3 regions of the Intestinibacillus sp. Marseille-P6563 genome follow, and region 3 is predicted to be linked to each of the others. Evidence: riboswitches for the same ligand, from Rfam matches in the RefSeq annotation. Region 3 holds a riboswitch; each other region holds the start of a gene.
What was found. A riboswitch is a leader RNA that binds a small molecule or an ion and turns the genes downstream of it on or off. The one in region 3 is predicted to bind FMN.
Positions count from the first base shown of each region.

Region 1: another riboswitch for FMN. It lies ahead of EFB11_RS00475 (ECF transporter S component); the one in region 3 lies ahead of EFB11_RS04855 (MATE family efflux transporter).
Region 2: another riboswitch for FMN. It lies ahead of ribD (bifunctional diaminohydroxyphosphoribosylaminopyrimidine deaminase/5-amino-6-(5-phosphoribosylamino)uracil reductase RibD); the one in region 3 lies ahead of EFB11_RS04855 (MATE family efflux transporter).

Region 1 is NZ_UWOD01000001.1:90,039-97,214, reverse strand. It holds gene alaS (alanine--tRNA ligase) at 1-572, shown strand, start outside; gene EFB11_RS00495 (histidine triad nucleotide-binding protein) at 600-938, shown strand; gene EFB11_RS00490 (ComEC/Rec2 family competence protein) at 1,012-3,255, shown strand; gene holA (DNA polymerase III subunit delta) at 3,255-4,286, shown strand; gene EFB11_RS00480 (toprim domain-containing protein) at 4,295-4,918, shown strand; FMN riboswitch at 4,948-5,080, shown strand; gene EFB11_RS00475 (ECF transporter S component) at 5,171-5,788, shown strand; gene EFB11_RS00470 (S-layer homology domain-containing protein) at 5,824-7,176, opposite strand, start outside.
Region 2 is NZ_UWOD01000001.1:1,081,813-1,088,988, reverse strand. It holds gene EFB11_RS05695 (tetratricopeptide repeat protein) at 1-419, shown strand, start outside; gene EFB11_RS05690 (DUF4037 domain-containing protein) at 416-1,339, shown strand; gene EFB11_RS05685 (DUF4125 family protein) at 1,344-1,943, shown strand; gene EFB11_RS05680 (MATE family efflux transporter) at 2,079-3,431, shown strand; gene EFB11_RS05675 (choloylglycine hydrolase family protein) at 3,643-4,713, shown strand; FMN riboswitch at 4,778-4,892, shown strand; gene ribD (bifunctional diaminohydroxyphosphoribosylaminopyrimidine deaminase/5-amino-6-(5-phosphoribosylamino)uracil reductase RibD) at 5,046-6,152, shown strand; gene EFB11_RS05665 (riboflavin synthase) at 6,133-6,780, shown strand; gene EFB11_RS05660 (bifunctional 3,4-dihydroxy-2-butanone-4-phosphate synthase/GTP cyclohydrolase II) at 6,803-7,176, shown strand, end outside.
Region 3 is NZ_UWOD01000001.1:923,224-930,399, forward strand. It holds gene EFB11_RS04845 (MgtC/SapB family protein) at 1-686, opposite strand, end outside; tRNA gene EFB11_RS04850 (tRNA-Gly) at 808-881, shown strand; gene EFB11_RS04855 (MATE family efflux transporter) at 922-2,313, opposite strand; FMN riboswitch at 2,461-2,571, opposite strand; tRNA gene EFB11_RS04860 (tRNA-Thr) at 2,691-2,766, opposite strand; tRNA gene EFB11_RS04865 (tRNA-Asp) at 2,770-2,846, opposite strand; tRNA gene EFB11_RS04870 (tRNA-Trp) at 2,851-2,926, opposite strand; tRNA gene EFB11_RS04875 (tRNA-Ile) at 2,993-3,069, opposite strand; tRNA gene EFB11_RS04880 (tRNA-Asn) at 3,137-3,212, opposite strand; rRNA gene rrf (5S ribosomal RNA) at 3,250-3,366, opposite strand; tRNA gene EFB11_RS04890 (tRNA-Glu) at 3,489-3,563, opposite strand; tRNA gene EFB11_RS04895 (tRNA-Lys) at 3,661-3,736, opposite strand; rRNA gene EFB11_RS04900 (23S ribosomal RNA) at 3,819-6,655, opposite strand; tRNA gene EFB11_RS04905 (tRNA-Ile) at 7,038-7,114, opposite strand; tRNA gene EFB11_RS04910 (tRNA-Ala) at 7,155-7,176, opposite strand, start outside.

The DNA.
Region 1 (7,176 bases), 830 kb from region 3:
TTGCAGCTGGTGTGCGTCGTATTGAGGCGATTACCGGTAAGGGCGTGCTGGCATTTATCAACGAAAAGCAGCGCATGATTACCGATGCAGCCAAAGCACTGAAGACTACGCCGGCTGAAATGCTCCAGCGTGTGGAACAGGTAATGGCCGACATCCGTGAGATGGGCAAGAATATCGATAAGCTCTCAGCAAAAATCGCTAATATGCAACTTGTGGATCTGTTCAATGTATCCCGCGATGTCAAGGGCGTGAATGTCATTGCCGTGAAGCTGGATGATGTGAACATGGATACCATGCGCCAGATGGGCGATACCATCAAGGAACGTGCGCCCAAGATGGTTGCCGTTCTTTCGACCGTTATTGGTGGCAAGATCAATTTCTTGTGCGTCTGCGGTCCGGAAGCGGTCAAGACAGGTGCTCATGCAGGTAAGATCGTAAAGGCAACGGCAGCCATTTGCGGTGGTGGCGGCGGCGGCCGTCCGGACAGCGCAACGGCTGGCGGCAAGAATGTTGATAAGTTGGAAGAAGCACTGGAAGCTGTGAACAACATTGTTGCAGAACAGCTTGGTTAAAAAAGAATCTCAAAGGGAGGTCTTTGTATGAGTGATTGCATCTTCTGTAAGATTGCCGGGAAGGAGATCCCATCTCGACCGGTGTATGAGGACGATCTGTGTTATGCTTTCTATGACCTGGAACCGCAGGCGCCGACCCATTTCCTGGTCATTCCAAAGCAGCACATTGCCTGTGCGTTGGATATTGATGCATCCAATGCTGCAATCGTCGGCCACTGTTATGCGGTGATTGCCAAGGTAGCCAAACAGCTTGGTATCGAAAGCTATCGCGTGGTCACCAACTGTGGCGAACAAGCCGGACAAACGGTATTCCATCTGCATTTTCATGTTCTGGCTGGCCGAGATATGACTTGGCCGCCGGGCTAAAGAAGTAACGGAAAAGGGGAGCGGCCAATCGCCGCTTCCCTCTTTTCCTTGTAAGTGGGGAGGGAATTTTTGCATGTGGTATTTGCCGTTGTTCACGCTGACCTTTTTATGTGCCGTGTGGGTGGAAATACAATACGATCCTGTGATTCAGCATTTGTGGTTCTTGCCCGTATGCATCCTGATTGCCGCGATGGTCGTTATCCTTTGCCGGCACTGGAAGAAGCGCAATCTGCTCATCAGCCTGCTTTTGGGAGGATGTGTTGGATTTGCCTACGCCGGATTATTTGTGGGCATGGTTCATGCGCCACTGGCCAGTCTGGATGGTCAAAAGGCACGGATTTCGGCTATTGTCACCGATTATGCCGAGCAATATGAAGATACACAGCGCGTTTCCCTGAAAGTCGATACGAAGGCATCCGGCATCTCTTTTTGGATGTCTTCGTTTGATACGATGGCGTATCTTCCTTTGACCGATACCGAACTGGAGCCCGGCGATCGGATTGAAGCCAAGGTTTCTTTTTATGAAGGCTCAAACAATGGGGGATTTGACCGGGCATCGTATTATTCCGGCCGCAACATGCACATCTTGGCCACATGCGAAAATGCTTTGACCTTTGAAGTCGAAAAAGCTACTTCTGTCCCATGGACACTGCGGCCGTTGGTTTGGACGCATTCTCTCAAACAAAACCTACATGATGCTTTATCGGATACCGATGCCGCATTTCTAGAAGCGTTATTGTTCGGTGATAAAGATGCGTTGCCGCTCTCTATCCAACAGGATTTCCAAAAGGCTGGCCTAAGTCATGTGATGGCTGTATCGGGCATGCATGTAGGTTTTCTGGTCATGTTTTTCCTGCTCATTTTGGGTCGGCGCATCGGACTGTGTGTTTCTTTACTCGCTCTTGTGATCTTTGTCCCCATGACAGGCGCTACACCTTCGGTCATTCGTGCAGCGATTATGTACGCTTTCGTGGCGATTGGTTTCTTTTTACGGCGGGAACACAGTGCGCTGCATTCTTTATGTGCCGCTTTGTTGGTCCTGCTATGCTACAATCCTTATGCACTGCAAAGCTTGAGTTTGCAGTTGTCTTTTTTGGCAACCTTGGGCCTGATTCTGTTTGGAACACCTCTGCAAACCAAAATGCTGGCGCCGTTAAAGGAACGGGAATGTCCCTTCTGGATTTATAAAATCTTGCGAGTATTCGCCGGTGCAATCGCCTGCTCGATCTGCGCCTCGATTTTTACAGTGCCAGTCTTGCTCCATTCCTTTGGATATGTATCGGTTGCATCGATTGCGGCCAATCTATTGACCGTTGGTGTATTTGCGGTTTTGTTTGTCGCAGGCTTCGGCATTTGTTTTAGTATCCCGGTTTTGGGAAATGTCTTAGCGGTTTGTATCTATGGGTTGTGTGCGTATGCGTTTTCGGTTGCGCATGCAATCGGGAATATTCCATCTTTGCTGCTATACGGCGATTTTTGGTACGTGCAAGCTGGCATTGTATTACTGTATGGGGCTGTGATCGCGGCTTGGCTGCTTAGGCGCTATGTTCGATTTTCCTATGCAGCCGCGCTAGCATGCACCATCTTGCTTTTGACCTTAGGCATCAATGCGGATACACTCTCTCGAAAATATGACATTCAAGTGTTCTCCAGTGGCAGCGGACAATGTATTGCTGTTTCCTATGCCCAAAACAGCTTAGCCGTGATTGACTGCGCTACCGCACAAAATGCAGTGGATAGCTTAACCCAGTACATGGACTGGAATGGATTTTCCAAAATCGAACTGCTGATCATCACTTCGCTCGACAAGACCCATGCCCGCGACTTGCCAGAGTTATTGCAAACTGTTCCGGTCGGCCATCTTATTCTGCCATCTGACTACACAGAAAATGATTTTTCTGCGGAGGTTTTACAGCTTGCCGAACAAAAACAGGTTCCCGTAACCGTTTGGCAGGGGGAGGGAGAACTACCGGTTGGTGATACGCGGTTTGGCCTTTCTCTGATTGACGGGATACCGAAAAAATTAGGTGTCCGTATCCGGCAAGGAAATCAAGAACTTTTGACATTACATAGCTTTACACCCAAAATGCTCGAAGAACTTTTCAGTCTGCAACAGGTGACCTGCGATTCGGTCATTCTTTCGAAGTCGTTTCTGGACGAAGCTCCAGACCAACTGGTGCAGCAGCTTCAACCGCAGCAAATCTATCTGCCAACTCCTTATGAGGACAGCGGAAAGATTGCTGGCATTCCCATACAGACTACAAAGCAAAGTGGGGATTTATTGTTCCGAGAGATTTTACCGCGTGGAGGTGTGTGATGGCAACGAAAAAAATCAAAGGGTCCGAACAGCTGAAAAATGATCTTAAAACGCAAAATTTTCAGAATCTCTATATTTTTTATGGGGAAGAGGACTATTTAAAAAATTATTATTTGCATGCTCTGAAAACTGCATTGGTACAGGAGGACTTTGCCGAATTTAATTTGATTGAATTCGATGGTAAAAATTTGACTCCGGAAGCGTTGACGGAGGCCGTAGAAGGCTATCCGGCATTTGCAGAGCGCAAGCTGGTAATTGTCCGCGACTTTGACGTATACAAACCGCCTGCTGCTTTTCAAACCATCCTAATGGATTTGCTGCAGGACCTGCCAGACTATATCTGTTTGGTGTTCTATTATGATACTCTGCCATTTAAGGCAGACAAGCGGACAAAAATGCATAGTTTACTGGGTAAGACGGCCTGCTTTGCTGAATTTTCTCACCTGGAGGAGCGGGAATTGATGGCCTGGGTCCGGCGGCGGATACGTGCGCTGGATAAAGACATCGATGCGGATACCTGTGCGTATTTTCTATTTTTGTGCGGTAATTCCATGACAAATCTCATTACAGAGATCGAAAAAGTGACTGCACATTCTACCCTGCATGAAATTAAGCGATACAACATCGACGAAGTCTGCACCCGGGTGCTCGATGCCGTGATCTTTGATCTCACCGACGCAATCACACAGAAACGTTTCGAAAAAGCGATTGCAATTGTTGGGGATCTCCTGGCCCAGAAAAATTCGGAAGTCGCTATCTTTTCCGCCGTATTACGTCATATTCAGCGGCTCTATGCTGCAAAACTGAGTCAGCAATCGCATGGCAATTCCAAAGAACTGTTGACGCTGATCGGCTCCAATTCCAGCTTTTATGCGCAAAAACTAACATCGGCTGCCAGAGGAGTATCACTGGCCTGGTTACGGGAAGCGGTTCGGATTTGTGGCGAAACCGATGCTGCACTTAAGAGCAGTGCGGCCGATAAGCAAAAAATCATTGAATTGGCGCTTTTGCAAATGGCGTCGACAATCTGAGAGGTATTATGATTCAAATTAAAGAAGCCATTCTGGTGGAAGGCCGTTATGATATCCAGACCTTACGGCAAATGGTCGATACGGTGGTTTTAGAAACCGGCGGTTTTCGGATTTTCAAGGACCGGGAACGCCTGGAAATGATTCGAAAAATTGCAGCCCGTCGCGGCATTCTGATTTTGACCGACAGCGATGGCGCCGGATTTACAATTCGCAATTTTTTGCGCGGCGCCATCCCGAAGGACCAAGTCAAGCATGCGTACATTCCCGAAATCCAAGGGAAGGAACGTCGCAAGCGCCATAGTTCCAAAGAAGGCCTGCTGGGAGTAGAAGGCATGTCGCAAGACATTCTGCAAAACGCCCTGGAGCGTGCTGGCGCGACGATTTTAGGGGAAGAGTCTGGACAAGCCCTCCGCGCCAACCGTTTGGAAAAGGCAGACCTTTATGCCATGGGGCTTTCCGGTCAACCAGACAGTGCGCAAAAACGCAAACGCCTGCTCAAAGCGCTTGGGTTACCACAGTATCTGTCTGCAAATGCTTTACTTGATTTTATGAATGCGGTGAGCAATCGCGAAGAGGTCTTGCAAACATTCCAACAAATTTCACAAGAGGATATTGACAATCCGCATTCGTGATGTATAATATGATTATCAAATTTATATGAGTTCTGTTTCAGGGCGGAGTGAAATTCTCCACCGGCAGTGAAGAGATCTTTGCATCTACAAGTCTGCGAGCCGAAAGGCATGATGGGTTCGATTCCCAACCGACGGTTATAGTCCGGATGAGAGAAACAGACGTATTATTTTGTGCGTCTGCGCCCTTGGAAAGAAATGATTTCCAAGGGCTTTTCTTTTTCCTCACAGAACAGGAATGGAGAGTGTTTTTGTATGACCAAAACCATGAAAATCACCTACACGGCGATCTTCGCTGCCATTGCTGCGGTACTGATGTACTTTGAATTTCCGCTTCCGTTTATGCCACCATTCTTAAAAGTGGACCTCAGCGGTGCGGCAATTCTTATTGGTGCTTTCATTTTTGGAATTGGGCCTGCGATTATGATGATTTTGATCAAAGACCTGATTCATGTGACACAGACCCAAACGGGTGGCTCGGGTGAGTTGCAGGATTTCATTTTGCTTGCCCTGTTCGTTATTGTAGCTGTTTCGGTCTATAAGCGTTATCACACCCGTAAGGGCGCGATTATTGGCTGTCTGCTTGGTACCTTGGTGATGTCTGTTGCAGGCATGGCAACCAATTATTTGTTCATTATTCCGTTCTATTCGAAGGTTATGATGATGCCGCTCGATGCGATTTTTGGCGCATGTGCTGCGGTCAATCCCCATATTTCCGGGATGAGTACGTATCTGCTGATTGGTGTACTGCCATTTAATATCGTGAAGGGCGGATTGATTACTTTCATCACCGTGATCGTCTACAAAAAGTTGAGCGTCTTTATTAAGTCCAAGCAGTTTGATCTGCATCGCCACACCGAAACCGCAAAGTAAATAAAAAAGAAGCCGGTTAAAACCGGCTTCTTTTTTTATCGGAAATTACAAATTACCGACGAGATTTCTGCACGAGTGATTTGTGCATTGGGCTTGACACTGCCATCGGTATAACCATTGATGATCCCTGCCGAGGTCACATAGTTTACCGAATCCTTTGCCCAGGAAGGAATAGAGGCCGCATCGGTAAAGGTTGCATTTTTCGCCGCATAGCCACGAGGCAGACACCGCGAAATAACGCTCATCACTTCTGCACGCGTAATCTGTGCATTGGGATTAAAATTGACTTCTCCAGTATTCGGATTGGACTGCCCACTCATGACGCCAGCTTCCGTGACGGCAGCAATGGACGCCTTCGCCCAGTCTGGAATGGATGCCGCATCATCAAACGGCAGATTGGATGCCGACGAGGTGTCCAATTCCAGAACATTGGCCATCAGCACAGCAAATTCGCTTCGCTTGAGGTTTTGTTCCGGATTGAAACGCCAGGTTCCATCGGATAATTGCTCTCCGTTCATAATCCCGCGATCGGACAGGAGATTGATATATCCGGCAGCCCAGCTTGTAGAAACATCGGTGAATTTCGAACTCGTCCGAGTACCGGCGGTGATGGTCACCGCTTTTCGGCTGCAATTTCCGGCATCATCCTGCACTTCCAGGATGATCATATGGGTCCCTGCCGAAAGCGCATCAGTCTTGACATCAATGGCTGCCGTAGAGGTGTGATAGGTTGCCGAAGACAATTTCCCATCAATGTAGGCACGCACCTGATTGGTTCGTACCGGATAGGCTCCACTATCCTGCGTAATCTTTGCGGTAATGTACGCCGATTCGCCAGCATTCACCGTTGTCTTGCTATCTGTGATCGTAATCTGCGGTGCATCGGTGTAATCCACCGGATCTTCACTGAGAAGAATATGATCCAAATACAAGGTGCTATCCGCTGTTGCCTGAGACAGGCGGATACCCGTCAGACGGACTGCTTGCTCCGGAACCGTAACTTTCAGCTGTCGATACGAAGACTGTACCGAAACACTAAACGGCTCGACCAGTTCTGTCCCGTTCTCATCTTCAAAGACTGCGGTCAAATCTCCCTGTCCACTGGACAGCTTTGCCCAAAGCGTTAAGGAGGTCATCCCTTCCACACTGGTAGACGGAACAGACAGAGAACAGGAGGTGCCCGAATAGGTCGCAGCTAAGGCTTTATATCCGCGCGATACATCGCTCTGATTGCTGGTCACGGACAAGGTAACACCATCTTGCGCGGTAAGCGGCTGGCTGCTTTCAAAGTCTGCAATGGTCGTGATATCCTGTAATTCGCCCATGCCCGAAACGGTAACCGCAATGGACTTGGACATGCCATAGCAGGAAACTTGAATCGTACCGGT
Region 2 (7,176 bases), 160 kb from region 3:
CTTACAACAATCTGGCGACTTTGTATTATGCCGCTGGCAAGCGGGAGCAGGCGATGGCCAGCCTGGGGCGGGCTTTGCAGGAATTTGAAAAGTGCGCAGAAGAAGAAAATGTCCACTATGCGGCAGGGCTGAACAGTCTGGCAGCCCTGCTGTATGCCGAGGGGGATTTTACCAAGGCCCTGGCGTTGTACCGCAAATCGGCGGCGTATACCAAGCGATTTTTCGGTGAAAACGTGGAATATGCGATCACTTTTCAAAATATGTCGTGGATCTACAAGCGGTTGGGACGGGAATCGGAAGCCCGTGCCGCGCTGGTTAAGGCCGGGAAAATCTATGAAGCGCTGCTGGGACCCGACCATGAGCGCACCCGCGCGGTCACAGATGATCTCAAACGCATGCAGCAGGCGCACGCACGATGAACGGTCTGGAACTGGCGCGGTACTATTTCGTGCAGTTTGGGCAGACGGCTCTGGAAGAGAAGTTTCCGGAGCTCTGGCCCCGGATGGCGGTCGGTCTGGCCGGAGAAGGCTCGGAATGCTTTGGGTTTGACGATGCTTGGTCCCGCGATCACGATTGGGGTCCTGCGTTTTGCATTTGGCTAAGCGCAGCCGATTATGCGCAATATGGCGCACAGGTGCAGGCGGTCTACGACCAGCTGCCCCAACAAATTGCCGGATTCCCACCCCGCAAGCCTGGACCGCATAGTCAGGGGCGGGTGGGTTGTCTGAGCATGCCCCGGTGGTATACCCGGTATACCGGCGGTCCAGAGGGACCGCACACGCTGGATGAATGGCGGCGTGTGCCCGAGCATTTTCTGGCAACAGCCACCAATGGCGCGGTGTTTTGGGACCCGTCCGAGGCCTTTTCTGCCGTGCGGCAGCGGCTACTGACCTGTTATCCCGAGGACATCCGGCTGAAAAAGATGGCGGCCCGGGCAGCGGTCATGGCGCAAGCCGGACAGTATAATTATCCACGCAGCCTGCGGCGCGGCGCGCATGTGCCGGCAGCTCTGGTACTGGCAGCCTTTTTGCAGGCAACCATGTCGATGGTGTATCTGCTCAATCGCCGCTATGCCCCGTTTTATAAGTGGATGCAGCGCGGCTTATACGATCTGCCCCGGCTGTCGCATATCGCTCGGCAGACCGAACGGCTGAGTTGCAGCCTGGATGGCGCGGCCAATCAGCAGACGATCGAAACCATTTGCGCCGCGATTGCAGACGAACTGCGCAGACAGGGACTGTCTGCCAGTTCCAGCGGCTTTTTGCTCGATCATGGGCAGGAACTGCTGGGACAGATTCACGATCCCGCGCTGCGGCAAACCCACATCATGGAGGAATGAAGGCATGGAGCAGATCATTGCACTGGAATGGAAGATGTTCGACCGGGTGCATAACCCCGGTGGCCGGGCCGCCTGCCAAAATGACCCCAAACGGTTTGCGGGCATGCGTGCCAGCCAGTTTGCAGCATGGTCCCCGGAACTGCGCGACTGTTACTGGCAAGATCTGCAGCAGGCCGCCGCGCAGGGACGCAATGTCATGCAGGAAAAATATGCGTATATGATGGCACGCACCTGTCCGGCCGAATATGCGGCGATCCAGGCATACCTGCCGCCGTTGGTGCCGGAAAAAAAGCCGGTGATCGACCGGTTATGCGAAATCCATGTTCAAAATATGGAACGGCTGGCCGCGCGCTATCCTCGTGTCATCGGCCGGGGACGCCCTATCCGCCGGCAGGCGGACAGCCCGCAGGTCACATCGTCTGAAACCTATCTCTGGGGCGAACTGCAAACCTATTCACGGAAAATGCTGGGTCTTTTGACTGCGTATGCCGCACAGCTTGCGCGCGCCGGACAAAATTTGGACGAGATCATCCTGCAAAACACCGTGGCGTATTATGGATATGCCAGTCTGGAAGACGCGGAAAACGCATTGCGCGGGACCTAGTTTGCCAAAACGCAGGATTTCTTTGCCGTAGCTCAGATGTTGCAGGGGAAAGGTGTCTTTTTTTGGCACGACCCGCTACAATCGTAATCGCGCCTGATGGCAGGCGCGATTTTGACGTATAAGGAGAAAAACAGCGTGAAACGAAACGCATCCATGGATATGACCAGCGGGCCGCTGCTCGGCCCGATCCTGTGGTTCAGCCTGCCGCTCATGGCTTCGAATATTTTGCAGCTTCTATTCAATGCCGCCGACGTGGTGGTCGTGGGACGGTTTGCAGGGTATGCCAGCCTGGCGGCAGTAAGCAGCACGGTGCCGGTCATCAATCTGTTCATCACCTTGCTCATGGGCCTGTCGGTGGGCGTCAATGTGGTCATTGCCCGCTATCTGGGGCTGACCGGACACCCGCAGGAGATCACCCGCGCGCTGCATACCGCCATTTTGCTGGCACTGGCCGGCGGTGTGATTTTGGGCGCAGTCGGCATTGTATCGACCGGTTGGATGCTGGATTTGGTGTCGATTCCCGATGATGTGCGGCCGCTGGCGCAGGTGTACATGCAAATCTATTTTGTCGGGACGCCCTTTTCCATGCTCTATAACTATGGCGCCGCCGCCCTGCGCGCGGCGGGCGATACCAGACGGCCGCTGCTGTTTTTGCTCATCAGCGGCATCGTGAATGTGGCGCTCAATCTGGTGGCTGTGGTGTGGCTGCACTGGCATGTGATCGGCGTGGCGCTGGCCACGGTCCTCAGCCAGATGATCAGTGCCGCCCTGATTTTGCTGTGCCTGTCCAGGACCGAAGGCGAGCTGCATTTTTCATGGAAAAAGCTGTGCCTGGACAAACGGGGCCTGGTCGAGATGGCGCACATCGGCATCCCGGCCGGGGTGCAGTCCTGTCTGTTCAGCCTGTCCAATGTGGTCATCCAGGGCGCGATCAATTCCTATGGCAGCGTCATCATGGCCGGGTGCGGCGCCGCCGAAAGCATCGAAAACTTCATGTATGTGGCCATGAATTCTTTCCACCAGGCCGGACAGACCTTCATCAGTCAGAACGTAGGCGCCGGGCGGCACGACCGGGTGGGCCGTATCCTGCGCACCTGCGTGCTGTGCACGCTGGTGCTGGGCATCGCGCAAAGCGTGCTGGTCGTGTGGTTCTCCCATCCGCTGGTGAGCATCTACAACAACGAAGCGGCTGTCATTGAAGCGGGTGCGGTGCGTCTGGCGGTCGTGGCATCGACCTATGTGATTTTCGGCGTGGCTGATGTGTTTGTGGGCGCCATCCGCGGCTATGGGGCGCCGATCGCGCCAGTGATCATCAATCTGCTGGGCACCTGTGCCTTTCGTCTGGTGTGGATCGGGTTGCTGGACACCAGTCGGGTGCCGGTCGAGTGGGTCTATCTGTCCTATCCGATCAGCTGGATGCTGATTTTGCTGGCGCTCATTCCTTGCTGGGTGCATCTGCGCCGCAAAGAAGCGCGGCGGCATGTATGAGATTGAGCACAAAAAATCCAAGCCGCAGCCGAGCGGGACGGCTGGTTTTCTAGTATGCTAAAAACACCGGGACACACAGCCGGGTCGCCATTTGGTCACTTCCCACTTTCCAAAAGGCGTACCCAGGCGCAAAAAAGCAGCACGAAAACGTGCTGCTTTTTTGATAAATACGGCGAAACTGGGATAAAATAACCCCAAAGGAGGCAAGTATATGCGCAATTTGGGGATGGGCGCCGGGTGCAGCGCCCTGAGCTGGACGACCGAGGATGGCAAGCATTTGTGGGGACGAAATTTTGATTATAACCGTATCGCGCCGGGCAGCCGGGTGACGTTTGCGCCGCGCGGCACGGTCTATGACCGGTATATCGCGTCCGGCGCCGAGCAGGCCGTCGGGACACAAAGCTGCGCGGTGTATGCAGCTGTGGGCACTGGGCTGCTGCTGCCCGCATCGCCCATTTTGTACGAGGGCATCAATGAAGCCGGTCTGATGGGCGGACAGCTTTACTACCGGGAATTTGCCCATTTTCCGGCGGACGCTCGTCCGGGAACGCAGCCGATCCAGCCGCCGCTTTTGGTCTATGACTGTCTGGCCCAGTGCGCGAGCGTAGCCGAAGTCGTCCAGCGGCTGGAACACACGGTTACGCTCGTAAATGCGCCGCTGTACGGCACCGTACCGCCCCTGCACTGGTCGTTCAGTGACCGCACAGGCGAGAGCATCGTCATCGAACCTGACCACGACGGCCTGCACCTGTACCGCAACACCTTGGGGGTGATGACCAACAGTCCCCCCTATCCCTGGCACCGGCTGCATCTGCTGAACTTCACCGGCGTACGCGATTTGGACCGCGGCGAAATGGAGTGGGAAGGAGAAAATTTGTCCCCCTGTTTTTCGGGCAGCGGCGCGCAGGGACTGCCTGGCGACTGGGGTTCGCCGTCGCGGTTTGTCCGCCTGTGCTTTTTGCGGAAATACGGCGTGCGGGGCCGGAACGAAACGCAGGGCGTTTCGCGTATGCTGCGGCTGTTTCAAAGCGTAGCCTTTCCGCTGGGGATGGTGCGCGTGGCCGATTCCGAGCCTAAGACTGTGCTCGACCAATACGTCGGCGCGTTTGATTACACGGTCTATACCGCCATTGCCTGCGCCGAATCGCGGCGGTATTACTGGACCACGTACGAAAATCAGCGGGTGCGGTTTGTCGATCTGGCCGCCCTTTTGGAGCGCCCGACCCCGGTGCAGTTTGACCTGGACACCCCGCCTGATTTTTTGCAGCAGATGCCGGGCTGAAAAAAATTTTTCCCTTCCTGCTTGACAGATGGCCGGAAGGGGACTATACTTACATCAATTGAATTGGAATCTTCAGGGCAGGGTGCAATTCCCTACCGGTGGTATAGCCCACGAGCCGCAAGGCATGATTCGGTGAAACTCCGAAGCCGACAGTATAGTCTGGATGAAAGAAGATGAAACGTTTGCGATTTCGCGCGCAATTTGGTGTATTCAGGCCCTGGAATGATTTGTCATTCCAGGGTTTTTTGCACGCTTGCGCGGGAGGTGTCTTTGCTTTTTCTGCCTTGAACATTTGGTTCAAGGCATTTTTCTTTTCCCGGAGGCGAATGCAGATGGAAGATGCAGCCTATATGCGCCGGGCCCTGGCGCTTGCCGAACAGGGCTGCGGCTGGACCAGTCCCAATCCCATGGTCGGCGCGGTCATCGTCCGCGACGGACGGGTGATTGGCGAGGGCTATCACGAAAAATGCGGCCAGGCCCACGCCGAACGCAATGCACTGGCGCACTGTACCGAGTCGCCGCGCGGTGCGACCCTATATGTTACCCTCGAACCCTGTTGCCACACCGGCCGTCAGCCGCCGTGCGTGGATGCCATTTTGGAAAGCGGCATTGCCCGCGTGGTTGTTGGTTCGCTTGACCCCAACCCCAAGGTCGCGGGCAAGGGCATCCGTATCCTGCGGGAGCATGGGGTCACGGTCGACACTGGCGTCCTGGAGGACGAATGCCGGGCGATCAACACGGTGTTTTTCCATTTTATCCAGACCGGGCGGCCCTATGTGGTGCTCAAATACGCTATGACGTTGGACGGCAAGATCGCCACCCATACGGGTGCGTCCAAGTGGATCACCGGTGAGCAGGCACGCCGCCGGGTGCATGCCGACCGACATCGCTACCGCGCCATCCTGGTCGGGGTGGGAACCGTGCTGGCCGATGACCCGCAGCTGACCTGCCGCATCGAAGGCGGCCGCAATCCCATCCGCGTTATCTGCGACACCCATCTGCGCACGCCATTATCGGCGCAGGTGGTGCGCACGGCCCGCGAAACGCCGACCATTCTGGCCACCTGTTGCACGGATGCTGCGCACCGTGCGGCCTATGAAGAAGCTGGCTGTCAGGTACTGGTCCTGCCCGAGCAGGACGGAAAGGTCAGCCTGTCGGCGCTGATGGAGCGGCTTGGACAGATGGAGATCGACAGCGTGCTGCTCGAAGGCGGCGCGTCCTTGCACGGCGCGGCGCTCGAAAGCGGGATCGTCAACCGGGTGCAGGCCTATGTCGCGCCCAAGCTGTTCGGCGGGGCGGGAGCGCCTTCGCCCATCGGCGGACAGGGCGTCGCACTGCCGAGCGAGGCGGTACACCTGAAACACGCGACCATGACCCTGCTAGGAGAAGATATTTTGATCGAAGGCGAGGTGGAACCCCATGTTCACGGGGATTGTTGAGGAGGTCGGGCGCATTGCGCGCGTCCAGCCGGGTACCCATTCGGCGGTGCTGCACATCCAGGCCAGCACGGTGCTGGATGACCTCAAAATCGGCGACAGCGTGGCGGTCAACGGCGTATGCCTGACCGTGACCAGCCTGCAAAAGGACGGGTTTTCGGCCGACGTCATGCACGAAACCCTGAACCGTTCGGGCCTTGCCCAGCTGCGGGCAGGCAGCGCGGTCAATTTGGAGCGCGCCATGGCTGCCCAGGGACGCTTCGGCGGACACATTGTGTCCGGCCACGTCGATGGCCAGGGCACCATCACCCAGATTGAGCGCGATGACAACGCCGTGTGGTACACGGTCAAGGCCGCGCCCCATCTGCTGCGGTACATCGTGGAAAAAGGCTCGATCACGATCGACGGCATCAGCCTGACGGTCGCCCGCGTATCGGCGAACGATTTCGCCATTTCGGCCATCCCGCACACGGTGGCCGTGACCATCCTGCGTGACAAGCGGGTGGGGGATTCGGTCAATCTGGAAACCGACATCATTGGCAAATATGTTGAAAAACTGCTGACACCTGCCGCCGAACCGGCGAAGGACAGCGCGATCACCATGGATTTTTTAGCCCGCTGCGGCTACTGAGATACAGAAAGGAAGCAAGACCATGTTCCATACCATTGAACAGGCGCTCGAAGATCTGCGCCAGGGCAAAATCATTCTGGTTACCGATGATGCAGACCGGGAAAATGAAGGCGATATGATTTGTGCCGCCGAGTTTGCGACCACCGAAAACGTCAATTTCATGGCGACCCATGCCAAGGGCCTGATCTGCATGCCCATGTCACAGGAATATATTGAAAAGCTGCAGCTGGCACAGATGGTGACCCGCAACACCGACAACCACGAAACCGCCTTCACCGTGTCCATCGACCATGTGGACACCACGACCGGCATTTCGGCCGCCGAGCGGTCGATCACGGCCATGAAGTGCGTGGCCGACGATGCCAAACCCGAGGATTTCCGCCGCCCGGGTCATAT
Region 3 (7,176 bases):
ATCGTGATATGTAGTTTCACTGTGTCATCGATCGCCTGAAACTCATGCAGCCATCGGGACAAAAGCTGTCCTTCGGTCGCTGCATTTTCAAAATGCAGGGAGGCATGAATCAAAAAGCGCATTCCTTCTTTGGATTCGACCTCCAGATGCCGCATTTCTCCTTGTGCCTGACGAAGCATTCCTTCCATCCGGTGCAGAACTTCATCGACCAGGATACAGTCGATCGACAGGAGCATTTTGGTATTGCTTGACTGGAAAAACCGTTTTTCCTGCCAGGGCCGGATGAGCGATAACGTGATCGTGATGGCCACCGTACCACCCAAGGTCAACGCATAAAACCCTGCACCGGCCGCCAGACCCAGACAGGCCACCGACCACAGGCTTGCGGCGGTGGTCAATCCCTTGATCGTCAGGCCTTCCCGAATGATGGTGCCAGCCCCCAGAAAGCCGATGCCGGAGATGACCTGCGCCGCCATACGGTCAGGCGTACTCCATGCACCATATTCTCCGGACTGCAAAAACAGCAGCTGGCCGGTAATCATCACCACACAGGCCCCAACTGCCACGACCATATGGGTGCGCATACCGGCTGGCCGATGGATTCGCTCGCGGCCGGCACCAATCACAAATCCAACCACCATGGCACACAACAATCGTAAAAAAATATCGGCAATCTCCATTTGCATCGGTCTCGCCTCCCACTTTGTTTCAGGGTATCACAGGATTGGCAAAGGGTCAAGCGCTTCCCGCAAATCCAAAAAATACCTTGACAAACCTGTCAAAATCGACTATACTTAAACAAGTTCTGCGGGTGTAGTTTAGTGGCAAAACTCCAGCTTCCCAAGCTGGCTATGTGGGTTCGATTCCCATCATCCGCTCCAAAAAAAAACGCATGCAAATCGCATGCGTTTTTTTCTTTTATCATCCAGCGGACTCTTTGATCTGTAACCATCCAGCCTGACGCCACTTATGAAATTCATGCTTGATGAACAGCAGAGAAAGCAGGAAGGACACTCCGTCTGCAACTGGAACGGCCAACAATGCGCCAGCCAGCCCAAACTGTGCCGACAGAATCAGCGACAGCGGGATGAGTACCACAGCTTGGCGCACCAGCGGCAGGGTCAGCGCCTTGACCGGCTGACCAATACTCTGGAAGAACGACGAAGTTGTCATATGTAAGCCATATACAAAGAATCCCAACATATACAGCCGGAAAATATAGGCACATGCGTCCAGATACACCGCATTATCAGCTACAAACAGCATACCGATCACCCGCGGGAAAATTTGATAGATGGCAAACCATCCAACCGATATCATCAGGGCGATCATCGAAGCCATGCGATAGGTCTTGCGCACCCGGTCATAGCATTTTGCACCGAAGTTATACCCATTGATTGGCTGTGTTGCCGAAGAAACACCGACAAACATCGCATGCGCAATCTGATACACCTTCATCAGCGCACCATACACCGACAGTGCAACGTCGCTGCCATAGGGCGTGGTTGCGCCATACTGCTTCATCAGGTTGTTCATCGTGACCTGCACCAAAGCAGTCATGATCTGCGTCAAAAAGCTGGGAATGCCCAGTTTCAAAATGCGCAGTGTGATGCAAGCGGTTGGGCGCAGCCATTCTTTATGGATGCGCACGGTCTGCAAATGCCGCAGATGCAGCAGGCACAGACTGCCGGCTGCCACCTGTCCAATCACGGTTGCAATCGCCGCACCGACAACGCCCATATGCAGCCCAAAGATAAAGATCGGGTCTAAAATCAGGTTGATCGCTGCACCCAGCATCATGCACTTCATCGTGAACTGCGGATTGCCGTCTGCGCGGATGACCGACGCCAGCAACGAGCTAAACAGCAAAAACGGTAAGCCCCAAACGATGATCCGGGTATAATCGAGCGCATCCTGGAAAGAAGTTTCGGTCGCGCCGAACAGCAACACAATATTTTCGGCAAAGATACTGCCCAATACGCCCAGCAACAGTCCTGCAATCAGCAGCAACGTCAAGGTATGGCTGATGACTTTATCCGCGGTTTCCTGGTCTTTGCGTCCCAAACAAAGATTCAAATTCGCAGCACAGCCATCCCCGAGCATCAACGCAATGGCAATCGTTACGATTGTCAAGGGGAATGCGACGTTTGTAGCCGCCATGCCGGTAATACCGACCCCTTGCCCAACAAAAATCTGGTCTGCAATATTGTATAAATAGTTGACCAGAAGTGTGAGCGTTGTTGGGATGGAATACTTGCAAAGCAGTTTGCCGATCGGCTCGGTCGACAGTGGATTCGATGTGGTTTTTTCCATACAAAAACTCCTCCCTTTTAACCCATCGATACAAAAGGATGCATGGAATCCAAATACAAAAAGAGCATTCGGTATGGCATAGATACCGAATGCTCTTGGTTTCATATTCTTTCTCGGATAAGACACACATGCATTCGACCCCATGCGTGTTTTCTTCTCCCTTCCAGACTAACTGTTGGCCCTAGAGTTCCACCGGGTTAGCTTGACGCTCGCGGGCTTTCACCGCCAGTAGAGAATATCTCATTTCCGAAGAAAACTTTTCGTTATTGTACCACTCTATATTGCACTTGTCAATCCCTCGGCAGACAACATTTTCATATGTTAAAAATATTTTGAAAACAAAAAAGAATCACTACATTTTGTAGTGATTCTTTTCGTGGAGCTGTTGAACAGATTCGAACTGTCGACCTCTTCCTTACCAAGGAAGTGCTCTGCCTGCTGAGCTACAACAGCAAATGGCGACCCGGAAGGGACTTGAACCCTCGACCTCTGGCGTGACAGGCCAGCGCTCTAACCGACTGAGCTACCGGGCCATTTTGGCAGGGGCAGTAGGGATCGAACCCACGGCACGCGGTTTTGGAGACCGCTGCTCTACCAGCTGAGCTATACCCCTATGTTGTGTATAGCAAGAAAACACTGAAGTTTTCTTTGCCAACTTTCTTTTTCAAAAGAAAGTTGGTGGTGGGCCTTCAGGGACTCGAACCCAGGACCGGACGGTTATGAGCCGTCTGCTCTAACCAACTGAGCTAAAGGCCCTTATCCTTGAAAGCAGATAGAAAATTTGCCGCCACTTTGTTGTCAGCAGCGGCAAACTCTGTCTTATTGGCTCCTCAAGTTGGACTCGAACCAACGACCCTGCGGTTAACAGCCGCATGCTCTACCGACTGAGCTATTGAGGAATATACAGGCATGCTCATTTTCATGAGCATGCTTTGGTGTAGGCGCTGAGTTATCTTCCCGGGCCGTCGCCAGCCAAGTATTGTCACCGTAAGCGAGCTTAACTACTGTGTTCGGGATGGGAACAGGTGTACCCTCGCCACCATTAACACCTACTTACTTTCTTGTGTACAAGAAAGTAAGCAAAGAAAACTTTACTTGCGCTTCGCGCTTTTCTTGCACACGGCTTCGCAGCTTTTAAACTATAACATATCGTCATCGTTTTGTCAAGACTTTTTTGGTGACCCGTGGGGGAATCGAACCCCCGTTTGCGGCGTGAGAGGCCGCCGTCTTGACCGCTTGACCAACGGGCCACATCTGGTCTTTACGCAGCTACAAAGATCTTCCCTGTGTTATACAGGTATTTTCTTTTTTGCTTTCTTTTTTCTTTTTATCAAAGAAAAAAGAAAGTGGAGCACCATCGGGGACTCGAACCCAGGTCCCACTGATTAAGAGTCAGTTGCTCTACCAACTGAGCTAATGGTGCATGTGAAAGGCTTGCACCCTGAACACTGAACAATACTTACTCACAATCGCTTTTTATCGAGATGCTTTTTCCTAATTCATTTTAGGTCAAGCCCTCGGCCTATTAGTATCAGTCCGCTGCACGTGTTACCACGCTTCCACTCCTGACCTATCCACCACATAGTCTACGTGGGGCCTTACTCCCGAAGGATGGGAATACTTATCTCGAGGGAAGTTTCACGCTTAGATGCCTTCAGCGTTTATCTCGTCCGTACTTAGCTACCCAGCTATGCCCTTGGCAGAACAACTGGTGCACCAGAGGTACGTCCACCCCGGTCCTCTCGTACTAAGGGCAGCTCCTCTCAATATTCCTACGCCCGCAACAGATAGGGACCGAACTGTCTCACGACGTTCTGAACCCAGCTCGCGTACCGCTTTAATTGGCGAACAGCCAAACCCTTGGGACCGAATTCAGCCCCAGGATGCGATGAGCCGACATCGAGGTGCCAAACCTCCCCGTCGATGTGGACTCTTGGGGGAGATCAGCCTGTTATCCCCAGGGTAGCTTTTATCCGTTGAGCGACGGCATTTCCATTCACATACCGCCGGATCACTAACTCCAACTTTCGTTACTGCTCGAACCGTCATTCTCGCAGTTAGGCTCGCTTTTGCGTTTACACTCATTGCACGATTTCCGTCCGTGCTGAGCGAACCTTTGAGCGCCTCCGTTACCTTTTAGGAGGCGACCGCCCCAGTCAAACTGCCCACCTGACAGTGTCCCCCGACCAGATTCATGGCCGCAGGTTAGAATTCCAGTATCCCAAGAGTGGTATCCCAAGGTTGACTCCACACAAGCTGGCGCCCGTGCTTCCAAGCCTCCCACCTATCCTGTACATGGAATACCGAAATCCAATATCAAGCTACAGTGAAGCTCCATGGGGTCTTTCCGTCTAGTTGCGGGAAACCGGCATCTTCACCGGTACTACAATTTCGCCGGGCGGGCTGTTGAGACAGTGCCCAAATCGTTACGCCATTCGTGCGGGTCAGAACTTACCTGACAAGGAATTTCGCTACCTTAGGACCGTTATAGTTACGGCCGCCGTTTACTGGGGCTTAAGTTCGCACCTTCGCTTGCGCTAAGCACTCCCCTTAACCTTCCAGCACCGGGCAGGCGTCACCCCCTATACGTCATCTTTCGATTTAGCAGAGAGCTGTGTTTTTGCTAAACAGTCGCTTGGGCCTTTTCACTGCGGCCTACTCTCGCAGGCGCCCCTTATCCCGAAGTTACGGGGCCAATTTGCCGAGTTCCTTAACAACCCTTCTCCCGTTGGCCTTAGAATACTCATCCCATCTACCTGTGTCGGTTTGCGGTACGGGCACCTTAGTATACACATAAGCTTTTCTCGTCTCTCACGCCAGTGACTTCCCTACTAAATTTCGGTCCCTTACGCCCGGGGCAACCATCGCCCGGGTTCACCTTAATGAAAGCGTCCCTTATGCTTAAAGTTCGGTGGTTACGGAATTTCTACCGTATGTGCATCGACTACGCCGTTAGGCCTCGCCTTAGCTCCCGACTAACCTTGGGCGGACGAACCTTCCCCAAGAAACCTTAGATTTTCGGCCATTATGATTCTCACATAATTCTCGCTACTTATTCCGGCATTCTCACTTGTATGAAGTCCACCAGTGCTCTCGCTCTGACTTCACCCCGCATACAACGCTCCCCTACCCAGACTTGCGTCTGCCTAAGCTTCGGTTAGATGCTTAGCCCCGTTACATTTTCTGCGCAAAACCACTCGACCAGTGAGCTATTACGCACTCTTTAAATGAGTGGCTGCTTCTAAGCCAACATCCTGGTTGTTTTCGCAGTTTCACATCATTTTCCACTTAGCATCTATTTGGGACCTTAGCTGTAGATCTGGGCTGTTTCCCTTTTGACCACGAGACTTATCTCACGTAGTCTGACTGCCATGAACCAATTAGCCGGCATTCTGAGTTTGATAGGGTTCAGTAACCTCGCGGCCCCTAGCCCATTCAGTGCTTTACCTCCGGTAATCTATCATAACGCTAGCCCTAAAGCTATTTCGGGGAGAACCAGCTATCTCCGAGTTCGATTGGAATTTCTCCGCTATCCACAAGTCATCCCCGGCCTTTTCAACGGACGTGGGTGCGGCCCTCCACGGTGTCTTACCACCGCTTCAGCCTGCTCATGGATAGGTCACCCGGTTTCGGGTCTAATGCAAGTAACTTAAGCGCCCTATTCAGACTCGCTCTCGCTGCGCCTCCGGTATTCCAATACCTTAAGCTTGCTACTTACATTAACTCGCCGGACCGTTCTACAAAAAGTACCCGATCACACATGAACGTGCTCTCGGTGCTTGTAGGCACAAGGTTTCAGGTTCTATTTCACTCCCCTCCCGGGGTCCTTTTCACCTTTCCCTCACGGTACTGCTCCTCTATCGGTCACTGAGTAGTATTTAGGCTTGGAGGATGGTCCCCCCATCTTCCCACAGGGTTTCACGTGTCCTGTGGTACTCTGGATCCAGCTAGCGTCCTATCAGTTTCGCCTACGGGGCTATCACCCTGTATCGCCGCTCTTCCCAAAGCGTTCGGCTACCAAAACAGACTACATATCGCTGTCCAAACCCCGCAAAGATTGCTCCTCACGGTTTGGCCTCTTCCGCGTTCGCTCGCCACTACTAGCGGAATCTCGGTTGATTTCTTTTCCTCGCCCTACTTAGATGTTTCAGTTCAGGCGGTTCCCCACGTTAACCTATGGATTCAGTTAACGCTGACAGAGTATTGCTCTGCCGGGTTTCCCCATTCGGAAATCCACGGATTAAAGCCTATTTGCGGCTCCCCGTAGCTTATCGCAGCTTGTCACGTCCTTCTTCGGCTCCCAGTGCCAAGGCATTCCCCTTGCGCCCTTTACAGCTTGACCTGTTCGTCGCAAAGTCCGCTTCGTTTCGTTTTCAGATGAATCTGAAAACTCCGCTCCGCTCCCTTGCTCCTCACTTCCGATTCAAACCCGCTGCGCTGGGCTTTGAATCGGCCCAACCGCTTCGAGGTTTCCTCGGTCGCTGTTATATTGCAAGAATTAGGATTATCTCGGTTATTTTAGCTATTTGTAGTACGATCTTTCGATCGTATCCCAACAATATTCAGAAAAACCATTTATTTTTTTGCTTAATTTCTTAAGCGGAATAACAAATTGTTTCCTCTATTGTTGCTTATTGCTTTCGTTATTGTTCAGTTTTCAAGGTGCAAATAAACTTCTTAATTGAAGTTTTCTTTGCTTACTTTCTTGTTCACAAGAAAGTAAGTGGTGGGCTTGAGAGGACTCGAACCTCCGACCTTACGCTTATCAGGCGTACGCTCTAACCACCTGAGCTACAAGCCCATAGTTATCACGGACGTCGGTCTTTTCGTCCCTTCGCCCTTGGTGGAGATGAGGAGGATCGA